One region of the Butyricicoccus sp. AM05-1 genome, then DNA from elsewhere that is predicted to be linked to it. Evidence: riboswitches for the same ligand, from Rfam matches in the RefSeq annotation. Region 1 holds a riboswitch; the other holds the start of a gene.

Region 1 (16,293 bases):
GAGCATCACCGCCGAGCGATTCGACATTGTGCGCCGCGCCGCGGGATTGACCGCGCTGCTCGCTCCGGTAGCCGAGTACATCGCAGAGCTGATCACCGAGCTGAGCGACCAGAAGGTTTACCTCGACGGTGCCAGCAAGCTGCTTCGTTTTCCGGAGTACCGCGATACGAAAAAGGCGCAGACGCTGCTCGATTACATGGAGGATGACCGCAAGCACCTGCTGCCGGCCACCTGCAAGATCGACGGCATCCAGTTCTTCATCGGACCGGAAAACGGCGAAAACCCGCTGAGTGAAACCTCGGCGATCTACGCAAAATACGATATCGGCAAGATCGGCCAGGGCGCGATCGGCATCGTGGGTCCGACCCGCATGGATTACGCCAAGCTGTCCGCACAGCTCAGCCGCTTCGCAAAAGGGCTGAACAAACTGATCGCCGAGACATTTTTAGATGAAAAAGACGGAAATCACTGATTTCCTGTAAACGGAGGCACAAAACGACATGAGCAAAAAGACAAAGCCGGAGGCGGAAGAGCAGGAGCAGGTAAAGACCGAGGCTCCCGCAGAGGAGACCGCCAAGGCTGAAGCGAAGCCCGCGACGGACTGGGAAGCCAAGTATAACGACCTGAACGACCGTTATCTCCGCATGGCGGCGGAGTACGATAACTTCCGCAAGCGCAGCCAGCGCGAGCGCGAGCAGGCGTACACCGATGCCGTCAGCCGCGCCGTAACCGCACTGCTGCCGACCTACGATAACCTCGAGCGGGCGCTCAAGGCAGAGACTGCCGACACCGAATATAAAAAGGGTGTCGAGCTGACCATGACGCAGCTGACCGAAAGCCTCAAGGGCATTAACGTCACCGTCATCGACGCTGCTGCAGGCACCGCATTCGATCCGAACTTCCACAACGCGGTTATGCACGTTGAGGATGAAACCCTCGGTGAGAATGTCATCGCGGAAACTTTCCAGCAGGGCTTCCAGATTGGCGATAAGGTTATTCGCCATGCGATGGTGAAGGTTGCAAACTGATTACTAACTACTAATTAAAGTAAACAAAATCCTATCATTTAAGGAGTGTATTTATTATGGGTAAGATCATTGGTATTGACCTTGGTACGACGAACTCTTGTGTATCTGTTATGGAGGGCGGCGAAGCCGTAGTCATCCCTAACGCTGAGGGTGCGCGCACCACTCCGTCTGTTGTTGCATTTTCTAAGGACGGCGAGCGTATGATCGGTCAGGTCGCTAAGCGCCAGGCTGTAACCAACGCAGACCGCACCATTATTTCCATCAAGCGCCACATGGGCACTGACTACCGCGTAAACATCGACGGCAAGCCGTACTCCCCGCAGGAGATTTCCGCTATGATCCTGCAGAAGCTGAAGGCTGACGCAGAAGCATACCTCGGCCAGCCGGTAAATCAGGCGGTCATCACCGTTCCGGCTTACTTCTCCGACTCGCAGCGTCAGGCTACCAAGGATGCCGGCAAGATTGCAGGTCTGGAAGTTCTGCGTATCATCAACGAGCCGACCGCTGCTGCACTGGCTTACGGTGTAGATAAGGAATCCGAGCAGAAGATCATGGTATACGACCTCGGCGGCGGTACGTTCGATGTATCCGTTCTGGACATCGGCGAGGGCGTTCTGGAGGTTCTGTCCACCGCAGGTGATACCCACCTCGGCGGTGATGACTTCGACCAGCGCATCATCGACTGGATGGTTGACGAGTTCAAGAAGTCTAACGGCATTGACCTGTCGAACGACCGTATGGCTATGCAGCGCCTGAAGGAAGCTGCTGAGAAGGCAAAGATCGAGCTGTCCGGCATGAGCCAGACCTCCATCAACCAGCCGTATATCACGGCTGACGCTACCGGTCCGAAGCACCTCGAGCTGACCCTGACCCGTGCAAAGTTCAATGAGCTGACCGCAGACCTCGTAGAGCGCACCATGGGCCCGGTTCGTCAGGCAATGAGCGACGCTGGTCTGTCCGCTTCCGACCTGTCTAAGGTCCTGCTGGTCGGTGGTTCCACCCGTATCCCGGCTGTACAGGAGGCTGTTAAGGGCATCACCGGCAAGGAAGGATTCAAGGGCATCAATCCGGACGAGTGCGTAGCAATCGGCGCATCCATCCAGGGCGGCGTACTTGGCGGCGAGGTCAAGGACGTACTGCTGCTCGACGTAACTCCGCTGTCCCTCGGCATTGAGACCCTCGGCGGCGTATGCACCAAGCTGATCGACCGCAACACCACCATCCCGACCAAGAAGAGCCAGACCTTCTCCACCGCAGCTGACAACCAGCCGTCGGTTGAGATCCATGTTCTGCAGGGCGAGCGCGAGATGGCTGCAGGCAACAAGACCCTCGGCCGCTTCACCCTCGACGGCATCGCTCCGGCACCGCGCGGCATTCCTCAGATCGAAGTTACCTTCGATATCGACGCAAACGGCATCGTAAACGTATCCGCAAAGGATCTCGGCACCGGCAAGGAGCAGAAGATCACCATCACTGCATCCACCAATCTGTCTCAGGATGAGATCGACAAGGCTATGCACGAGGCTGAGCAGTACGCTGAGCAGGATAAGAAGAACAAGGAAGCAGTTGAGGTTCGCAACAACGCTGAGCAGCTGGTATTCCAGTCCGAGAAGGCACTGACCGATCTGGGCGACAAGCTGTCCGCAGATGAGAAGGCAGGCGTTCAGGCTGAGATTGAAAAGGTTAAGGAAGCACTCAAGGGCACCGATACCGATATGATCAAGGCTGCAACCGAGGGTCTGTCCAAGAAGTTCTCCGATCTGGCCGGCAAGATCTATCAGCAGCAGGCACCGCAGGGCGACCCGAACATGGGCGGCGCTCAGGGTGCAGGCGCTCAGGGCGGTCAGCAGGGCGACTTCGTAGACGCTGACTTCACCGAGGTCAAGGACGACGACAACAAGTAATAACAGATAGGAGTTAGGAAGTAGGAGTTAGGAGTTATGGCTGCCGGTTTTCGGCAGAGTGCAGCGAGATTGCACGGTATCAAAACTCCTGTCTCCTCACGCCTATCTCCTCACTAAGAGAAGGCGCGCTTCGGTGCGCCTATCCCTGTGTATAGGATGATTTTTTATGGCTGATAAAAGAGATTATTATGAAGTGCTCGGCGTACAGAAGGGCGCAAGTGATGATGAGCTGAAAAAGGCATACCGCAAGCTGGCGCGCAAGTACCACCCGGACCTCAACAAAGATAATCCGGAGGCTGCGGATAAGTTCAAGGAAGCAAACGAAGCGTACGAAGTGCTGTCCGACAAGGAGAAGCGCGCTAAGTACGATCAGTTCGGCTTTGCCGGCGTTGACCCGAGCTACGGCGGCGGTGCCGGTGCCGGTGGCTTCGGCGGCGGCTTTGATATGGGCGATCTGGGCGACCTGTTCGGTTCGTTCTTCGGCGGCGGCTTTGGCGGCGGACGGTCGTCCCGCCGTAATGCACCGCAGCGCGGCGAATCCATCCGTCAGACGGTGATCCTGTCCTTCGAGGAAGCCGCATTCGGCTGTGAAAAGGAGATCACGGTCGAGCGCATCGAATCCTGTGACGACTGCGGCGGCACGGGTGCCGCAAAGGGTACCACGGCAGAGACCTGTCCGAACTGCCGCGGCACCGGTGTGGTAACGCAGACCCAGCGCACGCCGCTCGGCATGTTCCAGACGCAGGGCGCCTGCCCGAACTGCCGCGGCACCGGCAAGATCATCAAGAAGCCGTGCCCGAAGTGCGGCGGTCAGGGTCGTGTCCGCAAGACCCGCAAGTTCAAGGTCAACATTCCGGCAGGTATCGACGATGGTCAGTCCATCCAGCAGCGCGGTCAGGGCAATGCAGGCGTGAACGGCGGTCCCGCAGGCGATCTGTTCGTAACGGTTGCCATCCGTCCGCATCCGATCTTTACCCGCAACGGCTCGGATGTACATGTCGATATTCCGATTTCGTTCGCACAGGCCGCACTCGGCGATACGCTGCAGGTGCCGACCATCGACGGCCGCATCGAGTACAAGATTCCGGAAGGCACGCAGACCGGCACGACGTTCCGCATGCGCGGCAAGGGCATTCAGAATGTCAACGGCCGCGGTCGCGGCGACCAGTATGTCCGCGTAAACATCGAGGTGCCGAAGAACCTGTCCGAAAAGCAGAAAAAGCTGCTGCGTGAGTTCGAGGAAACGTCCACAGACGAGAATCAGGTAAAGCGCAAGAGCTTCTGGGATAAGGTAAAGGACGCACTCAAGGATAAATAATTAAAGGAGCATTGCTTTTTGAACAAATTCGGTAAACTGGAGCTTGTGCGCTGACCGGGAGGTCGGCTGTACAGGAATCCGTAAACCACCTCCCCAAAAGACGAAAAATATCGACTTTTCAGGAGGAATTCCTATGAATTGGAAGAATAAACGCAAGCAATATCAAAAGGGTTACTACAAAACGCATGCCTGCGACGACAGCTTCACCTGCAGGGTGTGCGGCCGTCCGGTCGTGCCCGCAGGTGCGGTGTACTGCACTCTAACCGCGCAGCGGCGGACGATAACCCGATGAAGCTGATGTCCATCGCCATGAAGCCGGTGGCGTTCCCGCCGTTCCCGTTGGAGCGGATTGAGAAGCTGACCGCGCTCATGGGCGGAGAAGGCTCGGTAGAATAAAGAAAACCACCCGGGATTTTCTCGGGTGGTTTTTCGTCTGCAGGAGGAAAATGGAGAATTGAGGATGGTAAATAAAAATGCTCTCTGAATCATCAGAGAGCATTTTTTGCACAATTTTAGATCTGCGGCAGCAGGTTTGCCAGCTCGAGCGCCGCAATCGCTGCATCTGCGCCCTTGTTGCCGGCCTTGGTGCCTGCGCGCTCGATGGCCTGCTCGATGTTCTCAGTGGTAATCACACCGAACGTTACCGGTACGCCGGTCTGCAGGTTGACCTGTGCAATGCCCTTGGCAGCCTCGTTGCACACGAGGTCGTAGTGGCTGGTCGAGCCGCGGATGACTGCGCCGAGGCAGATAACTGCATCATACTTGCCGCTCTGCGCCAGCTTCTGCGCCGCAAGCGGAATCTCAAATGCACCCGGAACCCATACGAGCGTGATGTCGTCCGTGTCCACACCGTGACGTACCAGTGTGTCCTCCGCGCCGGAGATCAGCTTGGAAACGATAAATTCGTTGAAACGTGCACCAACAATTGCAAACTTGCCCTTGGTTGCTACTAACTTGCCTTCGAGTACCTTCATCTTAAAATCTTCCTTTCAATATGGTGAACAGATATATTGCAGGGCGAGGTGAGGTCATCCCGCCCTGCGGGATAGATTGATTACAATGTTTCACTAAAGAGGTGACCCATCTTAATTTTCTTGGTTCTGAGGTAGAACGCGTCGTCCTTCTGCGGTGCGATCTCGATCGGCACGCGCTCGGTGATCTCTACACCAAAACCGTCCAGACCATAAATCTTCTCCGGATTATTGGTCAGCAGGCGCAGCTCCTTTGCGCCGAGGTCCTGCAGAATCTGAGCGCCGATCCAGTATTCACGCAGGTCGGGCGCAAAGCCGAGCTTTACGTTTGCCTCGACTGTATCGAAGCCCTTTTCCTGCAGCTCATACGCCTTCAGCTTGTTGATCAGACCGATTCCGCGGCCTTCCTGGCGCATATAGAGCAGCACGCCGCGTCCTTCCTTGTCGATCTGCTGCATGGCTGCCGCAAGCTGCTGACCGCAGTCGCACCGGCGGGAACCGAACACATCGCCGGTCAGACACTCGGAGTGTACGCGGCAGAGCAGGTTCTTGCCATCGCCGATCTCGCCCTTGACGAGCGCAACATGGTGCTCGCCGGTCAGGTCGTTGACGTAGCCGTAGATGCGGAACTCACCGAAACGGGTGGGCATTTTCGCACAGGCTTCACGGACAACGTGCTTATCATGACGGCGGCAGTAGTCCTGCAGGTCCTTGATGGTGATGATCTTGAGTCCCCACTCCTTGGCCTTCTCCATCAGCTCGGGCGTGCGCATCATCGTGCCGTCATCGCGCATGATCTCACAGCACAGACCGCACTGCTCGAGTCCGGCCAGACGGCACAGATCGACAGTCGCCTCGGTGTGGCCGTTGCGGGTCAGCACACCGCCGCGGCGTGCGACGAGCGGGAAAACGTGTCCCGGACGGCGGAGCTCCTCCGGCTTGGTGTGGATATCCGCACATTTGCGGCAGGTAAAGCCGCGTTCCTCGGCGGAAATGCCGGTCGTGGTGTCCACATGGTCGATGGAGACCGTGAATGCAGTGTGGTGGTTGTCGGTGTTGACCTTTACCATCTGCTCCAGACCGAGACGGAGCGCAACCTGCTCACTCATCGGCGTGCAGATCAGGCCCTTGGCATGGGTCGCCATGAAGTTGACGTTCTCGGTCGTGGCGAACTGTGCGGCGCAGATGAGGTCGCCCTCGTTCTCGCGGTCCGGGTCGTCGATGGTGAGGATGAGGTGTCCGGCGCGAAGCTCTTCGAGCGCTTCTTCAACTGTATTGAACTGATATTCCATAAAAGAAAACCTCCGTTAAAATCCGTGTTGTGCAAGAAAATCCATTGTAATACCGCTGGATTTGTGCGGCGTGAGCATTTTTTCAACGTATTTGCCGATCACATCGCATTCGAGGTTGACCGGCTCGCCCGGCTTTTTGCCAAGCAGAATGGTCTGTGCGCCGGTGTGCGGGATGATGGAGACCGAAAAGTCGGTGTCCGTCACAGCCGCCACGGTAAGGCTGACGCCATCAATGGCGATCGAGCCTTTTTCGACGATGTACCGGAGCAGGGGAGCCGGTGTTTTGATCGTCACCCACACGGCGTTGTCCTCGCGCCGCTGCGAGAGAACCGAGCCGGTGCCGTCGATATGGCCGGATACGATATGACCGCCGAACCGTCCGTCGGCAGGCATCGCGCGCTCCAGATTGACCGGCGAGCCGCTCTGCAGACTGCCGAGCGCGGAACGCCGCAGGCTTTCCGCCATCACATCGGCGCTGAAGCTGTCGTCCGTCAGCGCGACCACGGTCAGACATACGCCGTTCGTGGCAATGCTGTCGCCGATTTTTGTATTTTCGAGCACGGTATCTGCCGCAATCGTCAGCCGAGCGCCTTTTGCGCCGCGCTCGATGCGCCGCACCGTACCGATTTCTTCGATAAGTCCAGTAAACATTACAATCTCCCTTCAAGCAGGAAATCTTCGCCCATCGGCGTGCAGGTCACGTCCTTCAGCGGAAGCGCCTGCACCATCTTGTCAAATCCCAGACCTCCGACCGGACTTTTTGCGCCTGCACCGCCGATGATTTTCGGGGCGATGTACGCCTGCACGCGGTGTACCACACCGGCCTCCAGCGCGGAGAACGCAAGTGCCGAGCCGCCTTCAAGTAATACGCCGTCGATGCCGAGTGCGCCGAGCTGGCGCATCAGGTCGGCAAGGTCTACGCGCTCGTCTTTCGTTTTGCATTCGAGAATGTGTACACCGTGCCGTTCCAGTTCAGCGGTGCGCTCATTTCGACCGACGACCGCGATATAGGTCGGGATTTTGTTCGCCGTCTGTACGATTCTGCTGTCGATCGGCGTGCGTGCGCGGCTGTCGCAGATTATGCGGATCGGATCGCGCCCGCCGTCAATGCGGCAGGTGAGCAGCGGATCGTCCTCAAGCACGGTGCCGATGCCGACCATGATGGCGGGCAGCCGGTTGCGCGTTTCGTGTACATGACGGCGGGCGGTCTCGCCGGTAACCCAGCGGCTGTCGCCGGTGTGTGCGGCGATTTTGCCGTCCAGCGTCATCGCGTACTTGAGCGTCACAAACGGCGTCTTGTGCGTGATGTAGTGAAAGAAAACTTCATTCACGCGGCGGCATTCGTCCTCGCACACGCCGGTCTCGACTTCAATGCCTGCGTCGCGCAGGATCTGTGCGCCTTTGCCGGCTACCAGCGGGTTCGGGTCCAGACAGCCGATGAACACGCGGCCGATCTTGTGCTCGATGACTGCATCTGTACACGGCGGCGTGCGTCCCCAGTGGCAGCACGGCTCGAGCGTGACGTAAAGGTCTGCGCCCGTGCAGTCCTCGGTGCAGTGCGCGAACGCGTTGCGCTCGGCATGCAGGCCGCCGATGTGCTCGTGCCAGCCTTCACCGATGATTTTTCCGTCCTTGACGATGACGCAGCCGACCATCGGATTCGGATTGACGTGACCGGCTCCGCGCTGGGCCAGCGCCAACGCCTGACGCATATATTCCTGTTTTTGCTCCTGCATAGAATCACCTGATATAATAATTCTGTAGAAAATTTCACGATAGTTTGGCGACAGCCAAAAAAAACGTCCCAAAGACAGAATCTTCGGGACGCTGAAAAAAGCATTGTGAAAATAAAAAGTCTGAAACACCGAATCGGCATTTCAGAACAGCAAACAACGGAAAATCTTTCCGCGCATTCTTCTTTTATCCAGACTATACTGTCGGCCTCGGAATTTCACCGAATCATGCTTCCGCCGAATGGCATCCGCTCGCGGGCTGTACCGCCGGTAGGGAATTGCACCCTGCCCTGAAGAATCAAATATTTGGTTTTGCGGGGCAGAGCCTTTATTGTTCCGCCTGAGGAAAGTATAGTCCCAAGCGGAGAAAAATGCAAGGTTTTTTTGAAAAAATAATTTTACAGAATGTGTGAATGCAAACAAAGCACCGCAAAAGTTCGAAAAAGACTGGAAAATACGCAGATAACGCACAAAAAATATAAAATGACCATACGGTTGTTATTGGTAATTTTCCGTTTTCCATTCCGACTCGCTAAGAGCCGCCCTATGGGCGGTTGCTCGCTGGACGCCCACTGCGGTGGGTGTATCCATTTTCAATTTGCTCCGGTTGTGCTATAATCAAATAGCTATGAAATGAAAGGAGAGTGTGCCATGCGGATCTGGACCGGACGAGCGGGAAGCGGCAAGACAACGGCCATCCTGCGGGAGATCGCGGCGCTGAGTGAAAAGGGAGAGGGACGGCAGATTCTGCTCGTGCCCGAGCTGAACTCGCACCTGATGGAGAGGCGGCTTGCCGCAGCCACGCACAACCACGGCGCACGCACGGCCGAGGTGCTGACGTTCTCACGATTGGCGGACCGTGTGTTCTCTGAGGTCGGCGGACTGGCACAGCAGATGCTGACACCGGCAGGTCAGCTTTTGACCTTGCAGGAGGCGGCACGCCGTGTGCAGGGGGGGCTGAGTGCATGGAAGGGTCTGGCAGACAAGCCGGAGCTGCTGCAGGAGGCGCTGCGGCTGATCGACGAGTGCAAAACCTGTGCGGTCGCACCGGAGACGCTGTTTGCGGCTGCCGAGGAGAGTGAGGACACTGTACTTGCAGAAAAATTGTCCGATCTTGCACAGATTTTGACGGCCTACGAGCGCCTGTGCGAGGAGTCCCTGCCCGACCCGAGAGACCGTCTGACACATCTGCGCGACCGTCTGGCAGAAAGCCACACGCTGGACGGTGCAGCGGTCTATCTGGATGGTTTTCTCGGCTTTACCGTGCAGGAAAGTGCAGTGGTTGATGCCATGCTGGCGGCAGGTGTGCCGCTCTCTGCGGCGGTAACCTGCGATACGGATTACCCGGAGATTTTCCTTACCGGCTGTAAAACAGTGCAGAAATTAACCCGGATGGCAAAACATCATAACCAGACGGTCGAGCGCATCGAACTGGGCGAAAGCAAGGTGGCCCGACCGGCGGGACTGGCTGCGCTCGAACGCGAAAGCCTGCTGCCGGTGCGCACCCCACAGGAGAGTGCGGACGGCGTTCGGCTGTACGAGGCGGCTTCGCCGTTTGACGAGTGCGAGCACGCGGCGGCTTACATTCGGCGCAAGGTGCGGGACGAAGGCGCGCGCTGCCGCGATTTTGTGGTTGCGGCACGCGATATCGAGCCGTACAGCGCGTTTCTCGCAATGGCGATGGCGCGGTACGACATTCCGGTGTTCCTCGCGGAAAAGCCGGATCTGCTGTCTCGTCCGCCGATGGCGCTGGTCACGAATGCACTCGAGGCGGTACGAAATCATTTCCGATATGAAGATCTGTTCTCCTGTCTCAAGACCGGGCTTGCGGGCTTGGATTGGGACGAAATTGACAAATTAGAGAATTATGTGCTCACCTGGAACATCCGCGGCGGAGCCTGGGAACGCGAGTGGACCGAGCATCCGGACGGCTATGGTTTGCCAATCGACGAGAATGCGAAGGCGCAGCTTGCCGAGCTGAACACACTCCGCAAACGGGCAATCGCGCCGTTCTCCGCACTGCGCGAGGCACTTGCAGGTGAGCAGCCTGCAGGTGACTGCGTGCGTGCGCTCTATGCATTTCTTCTTGCGGTGGACGCGCCGCAGCGCATGACTGACCGCGCCGCCGGACACGAGCAGGCGGGCCGTCTGCAGCTGGCCGACGAGTACCGCCAGCTGTGGGAAATCCTGGTCTCTGCAATGGAGCAGTTCGCGTGGGTGTGCGGGGATATGCCGCTGACGCTCGACCGTTTCGCGCAGCTGTTCCGGCTGGTGCTCGGCGAGTACGATGTGGGTACGATTCCGGTTTCGCTCGACCGCGTGACCTGCGGCAACATCGAGCGTGCGTGTACGGAAAATGCGAAATATGTCATCCTGCTGGGCGTTAACGACGGCCTGATACCGAAAACCCCGTCCTCGACTTCGCTGCTGAGTGACATGGACCGCGACAAAATGGATGCGCTCGGCGTGGAACTCAAAGCCTACGGCGAGGAACGCCTGTTGATGGAGCAGGAAACGCTCTATCGAGCACTGGCGTGCCCGACGGACGAGCTGCTGCTGACGTATCACACCATCGACGCAGGCGGCGGTGAAACGCGGCCGTCCTACTTCGTAAACACAGTGCGCGAATTGCTGCCGGATGTGCCGTTTTCCACCCACCGGACGGAGACCGTGCGCGACCGCCTGCAGGCGGAACGACCGGCGGTCGAACTTGCGTGCGCGTATCTTTCGGGCGACCGGACAGCCGCTGTGCGGGCCGCCTATGACTACTATAAGGATGATGAGCGAGTCAAAAACGCGCAGGCGCAGCGGCGCGGCAGAGGACCGCTGAGCAGTCCGCACACGATTGACGGCTTGTACGGAAAAAGTCTTAATCTGACCGCTTCGCGTGTGGATACGTTCTATTCCTGCCGGTTTGCATTCTTTATGCAGTATGGTCTGAAGGCCAAGCCGCGCCGTGTGGCGAAGTTTGATGCGCTCTCGACCGGCACATTCATCCACTATGTGCTCGAGCATGCGCTGGATACCCTTGGAAAGTGCGAGGGCGGCGCCGCCCATGCCGATCAGCCGACCGTGCGCAAAGCCTGCCGTGAAGCGGTACGGCAGTATGTCGCGGAGGAACTGGGCGGCCTGGAGAATAAAACCGCGCGCTTCCAATACCTGTTTCGCCGACTGGTGCGCGCCGTGGAGCAGATCCTCGACAACGTGATCGAAGAACTTCGCGTATCCGACTTTGAGCCGATCGACTATGAGCTGGACTTCTCGCGCAGCGGCGACCTGCCGCCCGTGCAGTGTGAGGACGGCGATGTGTCGGTTTCACTCTCCGGCAAGGTGGACCGCGTGGACGGCTACATCAAAAACGGCCGCCTCTATCTGCGCGTTATGGACTACAAAAGCGGCAAAAAATCATTTTCGCTGTCCGACATCTGGTACGGACTCAACATGCAGCTTATCATCTATCTGTACGCGCTGCAGCAGGAGGGTCTGGACCGCTATCGTGCCCGCCTGACCGCCGAGCTGAACGAAATCGTACCGGCAGGCGTGCTGTATGTTCCGGTACGCGATGAGCTGCCGGATGCGGCGCGCGACACGGACGAGGACGGGCTGCGCATTCTGCGCGACAAGGCGCTGCGGCGTTCGGGTCTGCTGAGTGACGATATGTCGCTGCTCGAGGCAATGGAGCACGGTCTGGAAGGTGACGGACGGTTTATTCCGGTCTCTATCAAGACCGGGAAGGGCGAGGATGAGCCGACGCTTGCCGCCAAGTCTGCGGTAGCCGATCTGGCGAAATTCGGCAGACTGGCACGCTACACGCAGAAAAAGCTGCTCGAAATGGGACAGGCTCTGCGAAACGGCAGCATTGAAGCCGACCCGCGCAAGACCGACCGCAGCTACTGCGAATGGTGTGATTTCCGGGCAGCCTGCCGGTTCGACGAGACCGCCGGAGACAAGGTACGCTGGCTGAAAAACATCAAGGACAAGGAATTCTGGGAGCAGTTAGGAGGGGACGACAATGCCGAAGTGGACACCTGATCAGCAGACCGCGATCGACGACCGCGGCGGTGCACTGCTGGTTTCGGCGGCAGCCGGCTCGGGCAAGACAGCCGTGCTGACCGAGCGTGTGCTCCGGCGGCTGACGGACGAGAACGATCCGGTCGATATCGACCGCCTGCTGCTGGTTACCTTTACCAACGCAGCGGCAGCCGAAATGCGCGAGCGAATCGGTGCGGCCCTCGGTGCGGCCGTAGCCGCAAACCCGCGGGATACCCGTCTGCGGCGGCAGCTGTTCCTCGTGCACCGCGCGAAAATCACGACCGTGCATGCGCTGTGTCTGTCGCTCGCACGCGAGCAGGCGGCGGTGCTCGGTATTGCACCCGACTTTCGCCTGATGGACGAAAACGAGGGAAAGCTGCTTCGCGCCGAGGTGCTCGAAGAAGTGCTCGACACGGCCTACGAGCAGGCGGACGAGAAGTTTTTCGCGCTCTGTGACCTGCTGACGGCGGGGCGCGACGATAAAAAGCTGGGCGAGGTCATTCTCGGCACCTACGAGAAGATTCAGGCGCATCCTGATCCGCGGGCGTTCCTCGAGGATGTGCGCGCGGGATTGTACACGCGCGGCATGGACACGCCGCACGGCCGTGTGCTGCGAGAGCAGGCGAAGTCGGCGGCACAGCACGGTGCGGCATTTCTGCACATGGCTGTGGATGAATTGACCGGCATTGATGAGCTGGCGGACAACTATCTGCCTGCGCTGACGAGCGACTTAAATCAGGCCGAGCGTCTGCTGGACGCACTGTTTGGCGGCAGCTGGGATAACTGCGTGCAGGCTGCCCGGTCGATCTCGTTTGACCGATTGAAGGCCGCGAGAAAATTTGAGGACAAGGCGTTCCTCGAACAGATCAAGGCCATGCGCGAGGAGTGGAAGGGCGTTGCCAATAACATTCGGGAGAAATGGCTGACCGTCACTGCAGAGGAAGCGGAGTACGACCGCGGCCTGACAGCCCCCGCGCTGTTCGCGCTCATTGACATGGTAAACGCCTTTGACGATGCCTTTACGGCAGCGAAACGTGCGAGAAATGCTGCGGATTTCAACGATTTAGAGCACTTTGCCGTGCGTCTGCTGTATACAGACGGCAAGCCGTCCGCACTGGCGAAAACCATGTCCGAGCAGTTCACCGAAATTGCGGTGGACGAGTATCAGGACACCAACGCCGTGCAGGATGCCATCTTCCGTGCACTCTCCAGAGACGAGACCAACCTGTTCATGGTCGGTGACGTCAAGCAGAGCATTTACGGCTTTCGACTGGCTGACCCGTCCATTTTCCTTGAGAAATACCGCAGCTTCGGTGAGGTGGCGGACGCCGCTGACGGGCAGCCGCGCCGTGTCGTGCTCGGGCAGAATTTCCGTTCACGAGCGGCTGTGCTGGATGCGTGCAACTATCTGTTTGCCGCCGTCATGGGCGAGACCGTGGGCGATCTCGTGTACACGGACAAGGAGGCGCTGCACCTCGGCGCGGACTACTATCCGGAGTCCGGAAATGCGCGGTACAAGACCGAAGTCCTGCTCGTGGACGCGGACGGACTCGGCGAGGACGATGATGCGCCGGATAAGACCGAACTCGAAGCACGGCTTGCCGCGAAGCGAATTCGTGCGCTGCTCGACGAAGGCTTTCCGGTGACGGATAAGCAGACCGGGAAGCTGCGTCCGGTCACGCCGGGCGATATCGTAATCCTGCTGCGCTCGCCCAGAAGCAAGGCGCCGACCTACATTGCGGAGCTGGAGCGCATCGGCGTAACAGCCAGTGCCGAGCAGCGCGGCGGCCTGCTGGAGACTGCCGAGGTCGGCACGATGGTGTCGCTGCTCAGCGTCATTGACAACCCGCGGCAGGATGTTGACCTTATCGGCGTGATGCGTTCGCCGCTGTTCGGATTCACCGAGCAGGAACTGGCGGATATTCGCCTTGTGGACCGCAGGATCAGCTATTATGACGCGCTGCTGCAGGCGAGAACAGATTTTCCCAAGGTGGAAACCTTCCTGCAGCGGCTGGACTTTCTGCGCACCTTTGCGTGCGATCAGCCGGTGTACCGCCTGCTGTGGGAGATTTACGATCAGACCGGCGCACTCGGCCTGTACGGCGCGCTGCCGAACGGCGCACAGCGCCAGAGCAACCTGCTGACATTCTTCGAGCGGGCGCGCTCGTTTGAGGGACAGGGCTTCCGCGGTCTGTTTGACTTTGTGCGCCTGCTGCGCGGCATGCTCGAGCAGGGCGAGGATTTCCAGACGGTCGGTGCCGAGGCCACCGGCGGTGCGGTCCGCATTCTGTCCATCCACAAGTCTAAGGGACTGGAATTTCCGGTCGTTATCGTGGCAGACTGCGCCAAGCAGTTCAACGACAGCGACCTCAAGGAGCCGGTGCTCGTGCACCAGAACCTCGGCTTCGGCAGTAAGTGCCGCGACCGTGACCGCGGTGTGCAGTACGACACAGCCGAGCGCATTGCAGTCTCGGTGCAGATGCGCCGCGAAATGATTTCCGAAGAACTGCGCGTATTATATGTAGCGATGACGCGTGCAAAGGAAAAACTGATTCTGACGGCAGCTACCGGCAGCCTGCGGAATTCGCTGAAAAAATGGTCGCTGCTGGCGTCGCTCGACGAGCTGCCGCAGTACGCCATGGGTGCGGCGCGCACGCCGCTTGCGTGGATTCTGACACCGCTGCTGCGGCATCCATGCGCGCGTGCCTTCCGCGAGGAGTATGCGCCCGAGGTGCCCGAGCACGGCACGGACAATGACGCATTCACGCTCAAGGTGTATTATCCGAACGACCTGCAGCCGCAGGAAACTGAAATCCTGCGTTTCGAGGACAGGGAAACCGGCGACTGCACCGTGCAGCCGCACTTCGACTACCCGCATGCTTACCTCGCGGAGCTGCCGAGCAAGCTGACCGCCACCGGTGTCGGCCGCGGCTACCGCGCAGACGAGGCCGCCGAGCAGACACCGCCGCCGCGGAAAGAAGTGCAGCTGCGCGCACCGCTGTTCGAGAAGGGAGAAAAGAAGCTGACGCCTGCCGAGATTGGCACAGCGCACCACCTGTTTATGCAGTTCTGCGACTTTGACGCCGCCTGTGCGCCGAACGGCGTGGAAAACGAGCTGAACCGTCTGGCGGAAAAGAAGATTTTGTCCACAGAACAGGCGCATGCTGTGGATAAACGCAAGATCGAACGGTTTTTCGCCTCCGACCTGTACAAAACCTTTATGGCGGAAAACAAGGTGCGGCGTGAGTTCAAGTTCTCCGTGCTCGTTCCGGCGCAAGCGTATTTTCCGGTTGCGGCAGACGCACCCGAGGAAAACGTGCTCCTGCAGGGCGTTATCGACTGCCTGATCGAAACCGACGACGGCTTTGTTATCCTTGACTTCAAGACCGACCGCATCAAGAAGGGCGGTGCGGTCGAGAGAGCCGAGCAGTACCGCCCGCAGCTGGCCGCCTACGCGCGTGCCGTGCATGAGATTTACGGCAGACCGGTCCGCGCGTGTGTGCTGTACTTTTTCCACACCGGCGATACCGAATGGGTGTCGCTCGACGAGACCTGACGGCATTCGACCGCACAGCAGTTAAGAGCGTGTTAAGATTCATTTGCACGCATTGACATTACGGCCGCACGATGGTAAATTGAGTACAACAAAAGCAAAGGGGCACCGGAAAAATACCGGACGGCTCCGCAGAACCTCAATACGCCACCATCATTCATTCCTCATTTCCAAATGAAAAATCCGCAGACGGGAACGTCTGCGGATTTTTCTATCTGTCAGAGGCTGATTTCGCGACAGCCGTTTGCACGGATTGCATAACACGCATGCGGCAAAAATCGTGAAAAACCGTCATATGCCCGCTTTACTTTACAGGGCAAAAAGGATATAATAAGCTTAACTATCAAAAACGACCTATTTGGAGAAAAGGAGAACGACGAAATGGCGTATTATTTCAGTGAACCTTCGCATACCTTTAACGAATATCTGCTGGTACCGGGGTATTCCTCTGCGGAGTGCATG
Region 2 (16,293 bases), on a different contig from region 1:
GCACCGGCATTCCCCAACATGAGATTGACGCGCTGGCACGGCTGCTGCTCCCCGAAATTCAAGCATTTTTTGCGTCCGAGGAAGGACAGCGAGAATACGCCGCTTGGAAACAGAAGCAAGCCTCTAAAGAAAAGTCCGAATAAATCAACAAGGGCAGGAACCTCGGTTCCCGCCCTTTGTCTGTATCATTACAAAATTACATTGATAGAAATGAAAAATCCGAACACATCTTTTACTTGAATAAGATGGTTCGGATTTCTCTTGTTTGGTGGAAGTTACAGGGCTCGAACCTGTGACCCTCTGCTTGTAAGGCAGATGCTCTCCCAGCTGAGCTAAACTTCCATCGGGTCGTTGTCGTCGTTGTCTCATCCCTGACGACTTGTTTAGTATATAACAGAATTACGAATCTGTCAACACATTTTCTGAAAAAACTCCAAAAAATTTTTAGACCCGAAAATTTACACCGCGCACAGCACTCTCCGACATGCGCGGCGCAATGTATTATTTTATTGTTCCATATTTTCGCAGAACCGCATCAGCATTGCCGCAGCCTGTGCGCGGGTGGCATTCCCCTGTGGATTCAGTCTGCCGTGCGAGCCGTTGACGATTCCGTTCGCCGCCGCCCATCGCATGGCATCAGCCGCATAGGCGCTGACGGTATCCGCATCCGCAAAGGCATCCAGTGTGCCACTGGCTTCGGGAGCATCCGCATAGCGGTACAGCATGGTGACGAGCTGCTCTCGTGTAATGCCAGCCTCCGGCACGCGGCCATCCGAAATGCCTGCCGACTGCGCCCACGCCATGCCCTTCTCGTACCAGCTTGCACCGCCGGTCGTATCCGCACCCGCGTACCGTGCGAGAATCGTCATCAGCATACCGCGCGTGGTCGTGCCATCCGGCGAGAACGCATCCGTACCTGTACCGCTCATCAGACCCTTTTCCACAACACAGTGCACGGCATCGGCGTACCACTCGGTTGGCTTGACGTCATCGAAGCTCACATTTTGAGCAGGCTGTCTCTCGAAAATAGGCGTAAGCGTGACATTGCACGCAGGCATGACGAATGTAAACTGACCGTCCTTCTCCGTCACTGCGACCGGCTTGCCGCTCTGGTCGGTAACCGCGATTGTTTTGAGCGCATAGCCTTCCTTTGGCACAGCTTTAATCATCACTGTGCTGCCTTTGGCTGCGTTTTCCGGCGTGATTGAGACCTCGCCGTGCTCACTCTTAGCCGCAGTCACCGCACCGGTCGGCGTGCGAACCGGACCGCCGCCGCCACTGCCGCTCGTTCCGCCACTCTGCTGAGCGGTGAACACCGGTGCTGCAGTCTGCGTGCCGTTCAGTTTAGTAAGTGCTTCCTCCGTCAGCGTCGTGTACGTTTTATCACCGATTTTCCACCCGTCAAACGTGTATCCGCACTTACTGTCGGCCGGAAACGCCGTTCCGATATCTCCCGCGCCATAAACGTTGGTCTGCGCACTGCTGTCCGCAAACACGAACGTGATCTCCGCGCGGCGCACGTCCACTGCAGAACGGTCGATCGTGTACGTCACGCCATGGATGGTCAGCGTATCGCCCGCGGCCACGGCATCCGGCGCAGAAACCGTGATCGGCTCGGTCGCAAAGCCGGTCAGTCGAATCGTCAGGCCGTCGATTACGGCAGTAACGGTACTCGGCGTGACAGTTGCCGTCTCGAGCGCCTTCTTGATCTGAAACGAGAAGGTTTGTGCCTCGGGCAGCACATAGTTACGCGCCTTTCCGCCTGCCAGAGCGACCGCGCGTGCGGTGTACTCCCCGATTTCGGTCCGGCTGCCGTCCTCGATTATGGCAGTAAGCGCATCTCCGTTCACCGCGCCAATCGTTTCTGCCGTGACCGACTTCGGCGTGCTATCATAATAGAAAATACTCTCGCTGTTCCATTTTATCTCAACAGGCTTCGGCTGTACGGTCAACACGCCGTTTTCGTATGTAATTTTGTAATTTTCGGCTTTTGCGTCCATCGGAATAATCGTGTAAGTTCCAATATCGCTAAACTGCGCATAGTCAAACGCATAGTTCAGACCCGAAAGCACGTTTTCGTTCTCATTGTTCACGAATCCGTTGATTTCCGCACCATTATCACTTAACGTTTCTCCATAGGTTATTGTTTTACCCTTAGCGCGAATACACAGCGGCGCTTTTTCAATATGAAACCGAACCGCTTGCGAGGTTGCGGAAGCCGTACTGCTCGTTTCCGGTGCATACGCTTCCACCCAGTAAGTTCCAGCGTTGATCGGTGCACCGTCCAGTTGATTGCTTTTTGCGCCGTTGCTGTCGGCGTAGTAGCGATACGTCGGCGCGGACGTGCCCGAGCAGGTCAGATTGCCCTCGCTGTACGGCAGGCCGGTATAAACTGCATCCTTCGCAATTACAACAAGTTCGACTGTTTTAGGCAGGATTTTACCTTTTACGATGCAGTTTCCGTCTTTCAGCGTGTAATTTTCATTCGTAAGTGTAACTGCAATCGTCACGTCCCTCTCGCCGACTTCAGCAGATGCGTAGCGCGTAGCGAATGTGTAATCCGTGCCCTCGCTCAGTACCGCGCCATCCGGTAGGTTGCTGAACGCCAGACCGCTAATCTGCGCATCATCATCGCGTCCGTTGTATGTCTTGTCTTCGATTTTCAGCACTGCTGTATCCAAAGAAATCGTGCGCCTATTGATTGAAAAGCTGCCGATATCCATCCGTTTGACCGCAGAAAAATTGTCACTCGATGCAATCTCGACCGCCACGTTGTAAGTTCCGGCATGAACCGGCAAAGCCGTGCTGTCGTTGTACCAAACTGTGACCTCGCCAACACCTGTTTTCGTCCACACAGACGCCTCACGAGGCTTGCCGTCATATATTGGATCCGCAGGCAGCGCAACTTTGTAATCCACGTCCTTTTCCGGTATTTTCTGCGTGATTTGGAACGTTTCCTCAACTTTTCCGGTGTAATTACCCTTACCGCTAATTGTCACCGTTGCCGTACCGCAGTTTACATTATTGGCGTAGGAAAGCTCAAAATCCGTACCATTTAACAATTCTTTTCCATTTATCATAACGATCGGCTTAGGATTATGCGCACTTTCGTTATACACATACTCGGTCTGCTTCATATCAATCTGCGCGTCCGCAATATCCCGCGGAGTAACTTTCAACGTACCATTGACGTAAGTAATTGCATAATTTCCCGTCTTATCTGTATCATTTCTGCTTATTTTCGCGCCACTTGGCACATTTGACATTTCTCCAGCATCGGTCAGTGTTCCAGATACTATAACCTTGGTAATTTCATCGCCGTTTACCAGCCCGTCTGCCATGTATGAATTTCTCACCAGAGGTTCGCCATCGTACACTTTCTCTGCACTTTCCGCCGTAATTGTAAGCGCTTTCGGTTGGATTTCTGCAGAATACTCCTCGCTTTCCACGATGTACTTACCGTTCTCCGACGCAAATTTGAGCCGATATTTGTCCCCGATATTCGGGACGGTATCACCGTTTATAACCTCGAATCTGCCGGACAGGTCTGCGCCGTTCAGCGTTGCACTGCAGCCGGAAGCATCAACCATTTCATTCCAGGTCTGGCCGTATGTGCCCTTAGCCGACGTAATCCAGTCTATAATCGGTGTTTCTTCTTTTGAACCTTCTTCTGAGATTAAAACAATCTCGAGTTCGTCAGATAAACCATTACACTCGGCTTTCATATGATATGTTTGCCCTGCTTTTGCATTACAAGTAACAATCATGTCCCAGTGCACATCTATTTTGTTTGTCTGCTTATTTGGTTCTTCTTCCCTACGAAATGTGACACCATTATTCGTGTTTTCGTCCACTATTGTTTTATCTTCTGCATACAATGAAATATTGCATGTTGCTTCGTGGTTGACCGTCAGATCCTGGAAAAGTGCATCCGCCGTATACATATCCTTGTATGGCTCATCACCAGTTGGAATCGAAACAGTAATCGACTTTTCAACTACGGGTGTACCATTTCGATTGATTCGGATTGATGTAGTTGGTTGAGCCTTTCTACATATCCGTTCCGGATAAACCGCATTCTGATAAGTACCGTCGGCCGCTCCCGCAGGAACGACTACCATGCCGAGCGCCATCGAGAGCGCCAAGACCGTCGAAAATGCCGTTTTAAGACGTTTCACGTTTTCCTCCTGACCCGCAAGCTGGGATTTGACGATTGCATACGCTTCGTTCACTGCACTCTGCACAATTTTTCGCAGAGCATACACATATTTTTATTTAGCTTACCATGAGGTTTCATATGCGTCAATATTGTAATCGACAAAATTCGACACATAATATTCAGCATTTTCCATAAAGCACAGCCAGTCGTTAGTCTGTTTCTTCGTGTCTCATCCACTTATGCAGTGTGCCTTTTATTCGGCAGAATATTCATATTTGCATATTTATGTTATTATCTTAAAAACGACTACTAATTCTCTATTATGTCATTTCCATATATACTATCTGATGTTTTTCGTTTAATGACTATGCGTTCATTTATCTGCGTTTCGTATAAATATTCTATAAGTGCAAGAAAACACCGTGAAGCTTTTCACAGAGCTGCGCCGTTGATGAGCAATAATAAGACGAAAAACACGAGCGCTGTATATTTACTCTGGAAGCAGACCAGTCCTCGGCGTATTCCATGAGATACGTTGTCACCAGACGAACATAGGAACTTTTATTCGGAAAGATTCCAATCACGCTGGTACGTCTCCAGATTTCACGATTCAATCTCTCAATCATGTTGGAAGATGAGTTTTTCCACGCATCCAGCGAGGTACATCGTGCCCATTCGGGTATCCAAACGACGAGGACGATAACCGCTGCGGTATCCGCTCCTGCCGTCCGTGCGCTGGCTCTTCTCTGCTCCCAGCTGCTGATCGACCTCTGCCTCCATCAGCTCTATGCACAGCCATTCCAGCATACTCAGCATCGGATCCGGCTGCGTCACACATTGCAGTAGCAATTCTGTCAGATTTGTGGTATTCTTTTTGTGAGCCATTAGGGTCTCTCCTTTACATCATGATTTTTTCGACAACTATCATTTTACAGGAGCCCTAATGGCTTGTCCATTCTCTGTTTGCTTTTGCGAACTTGATTACCAAACAGCCATATATGGCGGATGCAGGAGCAAAAATATAACAATCCATAGCAGAAAGGGTACAAAACAACAGCATAGGATCACACAAAAATATAAAAAAGCGGGGTAATATCAATGGACGATAACCTGAATTTGTTTTCCTTGGTAGATGAAAAAGAAAAATCGGCACCAAACAAAAAGCGAGGCAGCAAACTTGACGTAGTGGAGATGGGGTACAAGCAGGCGCACACTGTCACATGGCAGGAATTGTTTGAGGGATTTGATACCATTCACGCCATTACATTTTCCTCCGGCCTGAATTTTGTGTATCAGCTGCTGGATATGTTCGATCATGCGGAGATTATCTTTGGCTGTGAGCATATCCTTTCCTCGTCCATGAATCAGATTATTGCTTATCAAGATAAGCTGATCGAGCGAATGCGCGAGCAGTCAAGTGAAAAAATGAATGATCTGCTTGCCCGTATGGATAAGGGAGAAGTTCGGTTTTATGTATCCCGCGGTACGGTTTCCCACGAAAAACTGTATCTGTTGGAGACGGCAGATGGCCGAAAGCGCTGCAATATGCAGATGCGGGCGAAAATATTGATGAACTGCCCATTGCCGGCACAATCAAGGCGAATAAAGTCTTTGTGATCGAGCTGACAGAGGCAACTGCGGATGATGCGACGGAAGTCAAATTTATTCTGGATGTACATAATCTGGCGGATAAACTGAAGCCGTATATGCCTAGGCAGGATAAGAAAACAAGTAAACAGGGCAAAACGATCATTTCGGCGACACAGATTGTCAAGCTGCGGCGGCAAATCCAAAATGAGAAGATTAAAGAAAAAGAACTGAGAAGTGAATACCCGCAGTTGATAATCGATGCGGATAAGCAAAGTGCCACTCTGAATGGCGAGGCACTGAACCTGCATCCGACAGAAGAGGAGATTCGCCATGATGTAGGGTTATTCCGCGATTATATGGACGGATACAGCCGTTTTCATGGTGATTATGAGGGGATGCAGTATCGGTATTTTGAGTTTGCGAACTGGTTCTTTTGTTCGCCGCTGATGGCAACGATGCGCGATATGGCAGCAAGGTTTGATCAGCAGCGGTTGCCGTATCCGGTATTTGGCTTGGTTTATGGACAGAGCAAGGCCGGGAAGACCAGCTTTCTGGAAACACTGCTCAAAATGATGATCGGCCAGAAACCTAAGATTTCGGCACCGGATTTTACCCGATCTGGTATTGAAAACCTGAAACGAACCGTGCAAGGTGCCCCGATCATTGTAGATGACTTGACGAATACACGCTTTAATCAGCACGCGATCGAAACTATCAAGAATGATGATTTTGGTGTGAGCGATCATTTGACACATTATTCTGCGGTTGTCATCAGTGCTAACGAGGATGTAAAAGCGGTTGCACCGGAGGTCATTCGCCGAACAGTTATCTGTCGTGTAGAAGCGGGTCTGACCAATACCGAAGTGATGCGCAGCAACGTGGTACGCTCGGTGCAGCAGAAGATCGGCACAGCATTCTATCGGGAATACTTACGCAGAATGCTGGAACAAATGCCGGATTTACTCGATCAGCTAAAGGATGATGAAACCGAGGCACCGGATATTTTACAGATTTCCTCGGAGATTATCGTTGCTGTCATGCAGCAGTTTGGCAGTGATGTGCTGCCGGATTATATCCGAACGCTTTCACTGGAGAATTATTTCAGTGAGCACGTTACCGGCAAATACGCGATCAAGTTGATTCAAAATGCATGGCGGACGAGCAAAAAGTCGTTTGTTGTGAATAAGCACAGCAATGAACTGCGTTACAATGCGGGTGTACCGTATGAAGCGGACCGCCTGATGAAAGAATTGCCGGAAACACTGGAGGCCCATAAATCTCGTGAGTGGGTCGTGATGAACCTGCAGACCGCACGGGAATTTTTCGATGTGAATTTCAGAAAGGGATTGTGGCGGTTTTGAGAGCGGCAATGAGGCGCCTTGCAGTTTGTGAGTATGCGGCAGGCAGTGGTTTGCAGATGGCTTAAATAAGGGAAGCCCGGAGTCGGATCAGTAATTTAGTGTACAAACCGGAGAATGCTAGGCAGAACTGTGAAAAGTTCTACTTCTATATAAGCGCAATAGGCTGTGTTTTCAAGGTGTAATTATTGAAAACACAGCCTATTTGCTATATGATTAATTAAACTGGAACCGATTTACAGAGCAAAATGATAAATTTTGCAAAGGATGGAGAAGATGAAAATTCGCTACAAAAAGGGTTGTACTCTCGGAATATATTATTTAGAGGGACTATCCCGAATTCTGTGTAACCGCCAAAATGCGGTATAAAATAGAACTTATATTTCAAGGCGGGAGCGGCGCTGGCTGCGCCCGCCTTGTCTACAACATAACGCCAACGGGGGCGGAAGTCAAGGGGCACCCTCGTCCATTGGAGCCTCGCCGGCGGCGTAGCGCCCCTTGACCTTCAAGCCGGGTTATTACCCAGGCATCCGAGCCTCAAAATAGATTGCCAACTGGGTATGAATCATGCTCCAGTCCTGTCTGCGGCCGGTCCACTTTTTCGTGATGTCGATCATCGCCAAATACAGCATTTTGAAAAGGCTGTCATCGGTTGGAAACACGGATTTCGACTTGTTTACCTTCCTGAGCTGACGGTTGAAGCCTTCGATCGTGTTGGTCGTATAGATCAGCCGCCGAAGTTCTTGAGGAAACTTGAAATAGGTACTGAGATTTGCCCAGTTATCCCTCCACGACTGAGAAATTTTGGGGTATTTCTTGTCCCAGTGTTCTGCGAACGTGTCTAACGCGTCCAAAGCAGCCGGTTCATCTACCGCTGCGTAGACTGCTTTCAAGTCAGCCATAAGTGCCTTCAAATCCTTGTAGGAGACATATTTGCTGGAATTTCGAAGCTGATGGATGATGCAGTTCTGGGTTTCCGTTTTGGGATAGACCGCCTCGATCGCCGCAGAGAAACCGATCAAATTATCCGTGCAGGCAATGAAAATGTCCTCGATGTCCTGGCTGATGCTGGTCTGATTTTTTCTCAGCACCTTGGGTTCAAATTCGCTCTTGCGATCTCGCGGCACAGATACCTCTACATCGCCAAAACTGGTGCGCAGGGTTTTTCTGCTGTGCCCGTTCCGGCTGTTATCCGTGTCCTTGTTCTTGCTGCCTACATTCGCCAGCTGCAGCAGCTCACGGATTTTTTCGCGACGTGCGTTTTCTTCTGGGGGTTCTTTTCCTTCTTGCCATTGTGATTACCTCCGCCATCCTGCTTCTATTCTACACCTTGTTGGAGGTTTACACGAAGTTTGGGATGGAGTCCGCCCAATCTAGCCTTTACCAGACTGATTCTAGCAGATGAAATGCTCAACTTGATATTGCAATTTGCGATTATTTTTGTGAGCCATTAGTGTCTCTCCTTTACATCATGATTTTTTCGACAACTATCATTTTATAGGAGCCTTGATGGCTTGTCTATTTTCTGTTTGCTTTTGCGAACTTGATTATACACTATCGTTTAGTTTCTCCTTAAATCCATGCTATTCTTCCTGATTCATATGATAAGGTACAATAAGTTGCGCAAATTGAAAACCGCATAAAAGAAGACATAGCTTGCAGGCTCTGGTAGAAGGAAGTTACCACACACCATTCTGAAAGGAGACAACAAACTATGTCCGAGAGAATTGTACAGCTGAATGAGGAAATTATCAAGGAGAAAATCAAGGAATTGGTCCGCAGCAGCGTGGAGGAAACCCTGAACGAACTGCTGGAAAAAGAGACGGAGTCCTTGACACAGGCTGCCCGCTACGAGCGCAGCAAGGTCCGCATGGCTACCGCAGCGGCCACTATGACCGGAATCTCACCACCGCCTCTGGTGACGTCACGCTCCATATGCCGCGACTCAAGGGCGTATCCTTTGAGACTGCCATCATCGAACGGTATCTCTGCCGGGAGAGCAGCTGGAGGAGGCCCTCATCGAGATGTATCTGGCAGGCGTCTCCGTGCACCGGGTAGAGGACATCACCGAGGCGCTGTGGGTCAGCAAGGTCTCGCCCGCCATCATCAGTGAACCGAACAAGAAAGCCTACGTTCACATCGAGGACTGGCGGAACCGCCCCTTGCAGGACGGACGCTATCCATACGTCTACGTGGACGGCATCTCCTGCGCCGCAACTGGGGCGGAGAGTATGAAAATATAGCCATTTGGGTGGCAATCGCCGTGAATGATGACGGTTTCCATGAGGTTTTAGGCGCCGCTGAGGGAATGAAAGAGGACAAGGCCAGCTAGGTCAGCTTCTTCCAGTGGCTCCGCGGACGCGCTTGGACGGCGTAAAACTCATCGTCGGCGACAAGTGCATGGGGATGCTGGAGGCCGTGGGCGAGGTGTTCCCGGACGCTAAATACCAGCGCTGCACGGTGCATTTCTACCGCAATGTTTTCTCTGTTGTGCCTAAATCCAAGGTCAAAATTGTGGCAAAAATGCCTAAGGCGATCCACGCCCAGAAGAGCAAAAAGGCGTCCCGCGACAAGGCTAAAGCGGTCGTTGCCGAACTGCGCGCCATGAAGCTGAAGGAGGCTGCCAAGTTGAGGAGACGCTGACCTACTGCGATTTTCCCAGTGAGCATTGGACGCGCATCCGCACCAACAATGTGATCGAGCGGCTGAACCGTGAGATCCGCCGCAGAACCCGCGTGGTGGGGACGTTCCCTGACGGCAACTCTGCTCTGATGCTGGTCTGCGCTTGGCTTCGCCATGTGGCGGGCGCGCAGTGGGGCAGAAAAAATATATGAACATGAAGCACTCGGAGACGGCGCTGGACGACGCCTTCATTGCCGGCTGACTTCACTCAGCCGGAGAACCTGCAAACAATTTTGCGCATAAATCTTGACGGGACCGAGTCTATTAGATGCACGCATGTGATATAATCTTGGCCACGCATTTTGTCAATTCGTATACAGATCTTTGTCGAAATCATAGATGTTGCCGCACTGTTTGCGATTATTGAACACAAAAAAAGTGCTCTCCGCTTGCTGGAGAGCACCTTCGTTTTTTACTTAGCCGACACGCTGTCTGGAGTGGTGCAATTCGATCTGCTTGGACTTGATGAACACGCTCAGCTTCTTGTAGGCAAGCATGGTAATCGCAGTCAGGATTGCGCCTTTGATGAGATTGAACGGCAGAACGCCGAGCAGCAGATAGCCCTGCATGCCGGTCACATACGGGTTGATCGCGTTGCATGCATCAAAGATAGCCTGCAGCGGCATAACCTGCGAATAAAACGGAATGATAAGAAAATAGTTGGTCAGCATGCCGACACAGGCCATAGCGACCGATCCGGCTGCACAGCCGAGGACAGCCATCTTGCGGCTCTTGTGACCGCGGTACAGCAGCACAGCGATAACAACGAGCGTGGAAAGCATCAGGAAATCTGCGACCTCACCGGAGCCGCCGGTCTGGGTCTGGGTCAGATGAATGATGTCCTTGATGCCGATCATCGTGATCGCCGGAGCGATGCCGAAGATAAACGCACCGATGAGCACGACTGCGCCGGACAGATCCACCTTGAGGAACGGCGGCATGAACGGAATCGGGAATTCAAAGTACATCAGCACGGTTGCGATAGCCGCAAAAATTGCGGTGTAGGTGATTTTGCTGGTTTTTGTCATTGCTGTTTTTCTCCCTTTCAGGAGTCCTGTTCCATAAATAAAACAAGCCCCTGGATTGCTCCAGAGGCATACAGACGTAGCGATAGGTACATCTGTTTCTCTCATCCGGACTATAACCGTCGGTTGGGATTCTAACCCATCATGCCTTGCGGCTCGCAGACTATCAGGCTCGAAGCCTGTATACTGCCGGTGGAGACTTTCACTCCGCCCTGAAACAGAACTGATTTATTTATACTGCTATTATAGTCGCCGGTAAGGGGTTTGTCAACACTTCAGCAAGAAAAACATAAAGCCGCCTTTCCTTGCGAAAAGCGGCTTTTATCAGAAATCAGTCTTCCTTGCTGCCCATCAGAGTAACCATAACAGCCTTCTGTGCGTGCAGGCGGTTTTCTGCTTCCTCGAAAATTTCGTTTGCGTGCTCCTCGAACACCTTGGTGGTGATCTCCTGCTCGCGATATGCCGGCAGGCAGTGCTGCACCATGCAGCCCGGCTTTGCAGCAGCCAGCAGCTCATCATTGACCTGATAGCCCTGGAATGCCTTCATGCGGACTTCCTTCTCGGCTTCCTGACCCATGGACGCCCATGTATCAGTGATAACAACGTCTGCGTTCTCTGCAGCCTTCATCGGGTCATCGGTGATGAAGAAGTTCGGGTTCGGCTCTGCGAATGCCATAACCTCAGCGTCCGGACGGTAGTCCACCGGCGTTGCGATGGAAACCTTCATGCCGGTCTTGAGGCCGCCGACGATCAGCGAGTTTGCCATGTTGTTGCCGTCGCCAATGTAGCACAGCTTGAGACCCTCAAGAACGGCAAACTTCTCACGGATGGTCATGAGGTCCGCCAGAACCTGACACGGATGGCAGAAATCAGTCAGACCGTTGATGATCGGAATAGAGCCGTAGTTTGCCAGATCCTCTACTTCCTTCTGCTCGTAGGTACGGATCATGATGCCGTCCAGATAGCGGCTCAGCACGCGGGCCGTATCCTGTACCGGTTCGCCGCGGCCAATCTGCAGATCACGGTTGGACAGGAACAGCGCCTGACCGCCCAGCTGATACATGCCGGTCTCGAAGGAAACACGGGTACGGGTGGAGGACTTCTGGAAGATCATGCCAAGACTCTTGCCTTCCAGGTGACGATGGGAAATGTTGTGCTTTCTCTCATACTTGAGCTGATCCGCCAGATCGAGCAGACCGATGATCTCCTCGGTGGAGCAGTCAAGCAGCTTCAGTAAATGCTTCATTGTAATAACCCCTTTCTGCAAATTAGCAATGAGTAATTAGTAGTTAGTAATTATTTAGGTGCTGCTGCACCAGTGCGATAATCACGTTAATTACTAATTTCTCATTTCTAATTACTAATTGTCAAAACCTTTGATTAAAATACCTTTGCCATGATAGCGAGTGCTTCATCCATTTCTTCCTTCGAAATGGTGAGCGGCGGGAGCAGACGAACGGCATTTTTGCCGGCGGTGATCGCCAGAACGCCGTTTTCGATCAGCTTATTGGCAAACACGGAGTGCTTTCCTTCCTCAACGATGATGCCGAGCATGAGACCCATGCCGCGCACGCCCTTGATATTCGGCGAGCCAAGGGACAGGATGCCGTTGCGAAGGTACTCGCCCTTTTCGCGTACTTTCATCAGAAACTGGCCGTCACCGACGGTATCGAGCACGACGTTTGCTGCGGAGCAGACAATCGGCGTACCGCCGAAGGTGGTCGCGTGCGTGCCCGGCGTCAGGACGTTGCAGCAGGTATCCGCCGCCATGACAGCGCCGATCGGCATGCCGCCGCCAAGACCCTTTGCCATAGTGACAACGTCCGGCTTGATGTCGTACTGCTGGAAGGCAAACAGGCTGCCGGTACGGCCGATACCAGTCTGCACCTCGTCGATGATGAGCAGCATATCCTTCTCGCGGCAGAGCATCTCTACCTCCTTGACGAACTCGCGGTCAAGCGGCAGAACACCGCCCTCGCCCTGAATCAGCTCCATCATGATGGCGCAGGTCATATCGTCCGCCTTTGCGCGTACCGACTTGATGTCGTTGGCGACCGCGTAATCAAAGCCCTCGGTAAACGGGAAGAAATAGTTGTGGAAACGCTCCTGACCGGTGGCCTTCAGCGTGGTTACGGTACGTCCGTGGAAGGAATTGATGAGCGTCAGCACCTTGAAGCGGCCCTCGCCGTACTTGTCGAACGAGTACTTGCGCGCCAGTTTGATGGCACCCTCGTTTGCCTCGGCGCCCGAGTTGGCAAAGAATACCTTGCCGCCCAGATGCGTCTTTTCTACCAGCTTCTTGGCAACCTGAACCATCGGCTCGGTGGTGAACAGGTTGGAAACATGCATCAGCTTGTGCGCCTGCTTATCGATCGCGTCAATGATTGCCGGATTGGCATAACCAAGGCAGTTTACACCGATGCCGGAAGCAAGATCGATGTACTTCTTGCCCTCAACGTCCCACAGGGTCGCACCCTCGCCGTGGTCCAGCGCAATCGGAAACCGACCATAGGTGTTCATTACATATTTATTTTCTTCGCTTTTTAATTCATTGTAAGTCATAGGGTATCACCTTTTATCGGAGATACAGAGCGAATCATTCTCCATTCTCCATTTTCAATTCTCAATTACTGAAACATAGTGCCTGCGCCGACCTTGGAAAGCAGCTCGATCAGAATCGAATGCTTGACACGGCCGTCCAGAATGGTGGCACGCTCAACGCCCTTGCGGACTGCCTCAACACAGCAGTCTACCTTGGGGATCATGCCGCCCTTGATGATGCCGTCGCGCACCAGCTTCGGCACCTCGGACACCTTGAGACGGTGAATGACACTGTCCGGATCGTTAATGTCCTGCATCAGACCGCGTACGTCGGTCAGCAGAATCAGCTTTTTTGCACCGAGTGCAACTGCCAGCTTGCTGGCTGCTGTATCAGCGTTGATGTTGTAGTTGGTTTCATCGTCGATGCCCTGTGCAACGGTCGAAACGACCGGAATATAGCCCTGCTGCAGCACGTCGATAACCGGAGACGGGTCTACGTCCATAATGTCGCCGACGTAGCCGTAATCCGTACCCGAGCGGTCGGTCAGGCGCTTTGCCTGAAACAGGCCACCGTCCATGCCGCCAAGACCGATGCCGCGTCCGCCTGCCTTCTCGAGCAGGGTTACAAGGTCCTTGTTGACCTTGCCGCACAGCACCATCTGGACGATATCCATGGTTTCACGATCGGTGTAGCGCAGGCCGTTGACAAACTTGCTCTCCTTGCCGATCTTTCCCAGCATTTCATTGATCTCCGGGCCGCCGCCGTGTACGATAACGACCTTGACGCCGACCAGATTGAGCAGTACCAGATCGTGGATGACCGCGTCCTTCAGCTCCTCGTTGATCATTGCGTTGCCGCCGTATTTTACGACAACGGTCTGACCGTAATATTCCTGAATATACGGAAGCGCTTCGACCAGAATATTGGCACGCAGCTCCGCATCAAGTTGAGTATCCATACTAATTCGTTCCTTTATCGGGAGTTTTCTTCGTTTTTAAGAATCAAGTTCTGTAATCTCCGTTGATCTTAACGTAATCGTAAGTAAGATCGCAGCCCCATGCAGTAGCGCTGTCCTCGCCCTCATTTACGTCAACTGCAATGGTAACCTCGCTCTCGGAGAGCACCTTCTTCGCCAGTTCTTCATCAAAATCCAGAGCAGCACCCTTGTCGCAGACTGCTACGCTGCCTGCAGCGGACTCGAACGCCACAGAAACGTACTCTGGACGGAACGGTGCCTTGGAGTAACCCATTGCACACAGTACACGACCCCAGTTTGCATCTGCGCCGAACATCGCCGCCTTGACGAGGTTGGAGCCGACAACGGCCTTGGCCAGTCGCTCAGCTGCCTCCTCGGAGCGGGAGTTCTTAACGGTGCAGGTAACCAGCTTGGTTGCGCCTTCGCCGTCTGCAGCAATCTGGCGTGCCAGACGGGTGTTCACCTCGTTCAGCGCCTTGCAGAACGCCTGATATTCCTCGTCCTGCCACTCGATGAGCGTGTTGCCGGCCATGCCGTTGGCCAGCACGATGCACATATCGTTGGTGGAGGTGTCGCCGTCAACCGTCACGCGGTTGTAGGTCTTCTTGACGTTCTCCTGCAGGGCGTCGGTCAGCATTTCGTGCGTGATAGCGCAGTCGGTCGTGATGAAGGACAGCATGGTGCCCATGTTCGGATGAATCATGCCGCTGCCCTTGCAGATGCCGCCGATGCGGCAGGTCTTACCGCCGATGGTGAACTCGACAGCCGCCGTCTTGGGCTTGGTGTCGGTGGTCATGATGGCACGGTTGGCCTTTTCGGAGGCATTGTCCTCCAGTTTAAGCTCCGGAAGGTGCTCCTCGATGCACTCGATGTTCAGGCGCTGGCCGATAACACCGGTGGATGCAACGGCAACGTCGGTTTCTGCAACGCCGAGCAGTTGAGCCGCTGCCTTCGCCATGCGGCGGGCGTTCTCCATGCCGTCCGGTGCGCAAGCGTTCGCGTTGCCTGCATTAGCAACGATAGCGCGTGCTACGCCATCCTCGAGGTGCTCCATGGTAACATACAGCGGAGCCGCCTTGACGCGGTTCATCGTGTAGGTGGCAGCCGCGGTGCATTCGCATTCGCTGAAAATGATTGCGGTATCGTCATTCGTGCGGCTTTCCTTGACGCCGCAGCGCACACTGCCCGCCTTGAAGCCCTTTGCGGCACAAACGCCGCCTTCGATAATCTTCATAACTGTTTCCTCCTGCTGAAATCAGAGGTTTAAGCCGGTCGTTTCATCCAGACCGAGCATGATATTCATATTCTGCACGGCAGCGCCCGAAGCGCCCTTGCCGAGATTGTCAAACAGTGCGGTGACAATGGTCTGCTCCTCGTGGCCGCAGACGATCAGCTTGAGGCTGTCGTGACCGGCCAGTATGTTGGCGTAGATCATCGGCTCTTCACCGCCGAACGGCGCTACGGTGACAAGCTGTTGACCCTCGTAGTGCCTGGTGAGCGTCGCATGCACGAGATGTGCATCTACGCCCGGGAGCATAACTGTGGTGGCCATACCCTTGTAAAAGTCACCTACGATTGGCACGAACACCGGCGCCTGCGTCAGACCGCAGATGTAGCCCATCTCCGGCAGGTGCTTATGGTGCAGGTTCAGACCGTAAATGCGCTCGGAATCGTGTCGCGGATCGCGGTTCTCGTCCTGATACTCCGCGATCATTTTCTTGCCGCCGCCGGAGTAACCGGTCAGCGAAGCACAGGTGAGCGCGGTGTCCTCGGCAATGATACCGTTTGCTACCAGCGGGTAAACCGAGGAAATAAATCCGCTTGCATGGCAGCCCGGATTGGCAACGCGCTTGGAGTTCTTGATGGCTTCGCGGTGCGCCTTGGACAGCTCGGCAAAGCCGTAATCCCAGTCCGGGTCGGTGCGATGCGCGGTCGATGCATCGATGACACGGGTGGTATCA

What was found. A riboswitch is a leader RNA that binds a small molecule or an ion and turns the genes downstream of it on or off. The one in region 1 is predicted to bind FMN.
Region 2: linked by a shared signal. The riboswitch ahead of DW088_RS03380 (ECF transporter S component) and the one ahead of ribD (bifunctional diaminohydroxyphosphoribosylaminopyrimidine deaminase/5-amino-6-(5-phosphoribosylamino)uracil reductase RibD) in region 1 are both predicted to bind FMN.

The regions. Positions count from the first base shown of each region.
Region 1 covers NZ_QUDG01000004.1:76,119-92,411, forward strand. Annotated here, with positions in the region: gene hrcA (heat-inducible transcriptional repressor HrcA) at 1-472, shown strand, start outside; gene grpE (nucleotide exchange factor GrpE) at 501-1,028, shown strand; gene dnaK (molecular chaperone DnaK) at 1,085-2,932, shown strand; gene dnaJ (molecular chaperone DnaJ) at 3,099-4,250, shown strand; gene DW088_RS16735 (hypothetical protein) at 4,384-4,542, shown strand; gene ribH (6,7-dimethyl-8-ribityllumazine synthase) at 4,763-5,224, opposite strand; gene DW088_RS07750 (bifunctional 3,4-dihydroxy-2-butanone-4-phosphate synthase/GTP cyclohydrolase II) at 5,305-6,513, opposite strand; gene DW088_RS07755 (riboflavin synthase) at 6,529-7,164, opposite strand; gene ribD (bifunctional diaminohydroxyphosphoribosylaminopyrimidine deaminase/5-amino-6-(5-phosphoribosylamino)uracil reductase RibD) at 7,164-8,249, opposite strand; FMN riboswitch at 8,422-8,548, opposite strand; gene DW088_RS07765 (PD-(D/E)XK nuclease family protein) at 8,898-12,278, shown strand; gene addA (helicase-exonuclease AddAB subunit AddA) at 12,259-15,834, shown strand; gene DW088_RS07775 (IMP dehydrogenase) at 16,213-16,293, shown strand, end outside.
Region 2 covers NZ_QUDG01000001.1:584,929-601,221, forward strand. Annotated here, with positions in the region: gene DW088_RS16015 (hypothetical protein) at 1-143, shown strand, start outside; tRNA gene DW088_RS03340 (tRNA-Val) at 267-342, opposite strand; gene DW088_RS03345 (S-layer homology domain-containing protein) at 507-3,725, opposite strand; gene DW088_RS16700 (transposase) at 4,561-4,785, opposite strand; partial or broken gene DW088_RS03355 (transposase) at 4,817-5,044, opposite strand; gene DW088_RS03360 (hypothetical protein) at 5,258-5,776, shown strand; gene DW088_RS03365 (hypothetical protein) at 5,773-7,110, shown strand; gene DW088_RS03370 (IS256 family transposase) at 7,626-8,351, opposite strand; partial or broken gene DW088_RS03375 (IS256 family transposase) at 8,822-9,991, shown strand; gene DW088_RS03380 (ECF transporter S component) at 10,206-10,817, opposite strand; FMN riboswitch at 10,907-11,038, opposite strand; gene argF (ornithine carbamoyltransferase) at 11,146-12,060, opposite strand; gene DW088_RS03390 (aspartate aminotransferase family protein) at 12,195-13,376, opposite strand; gene argB (acetylglutamate kinase) at 13,442-14,314, opposite strand; gene argJ (bifunctional glutamate N-acetyltransferase/amino-acid acetyltransferase ArgJ) at 14,358-15,566, opposite strand; gene argC (N-acetyl-gamma-glutamyl-phosphate reductase) at 15,588-16,293, opposite strand, start outside.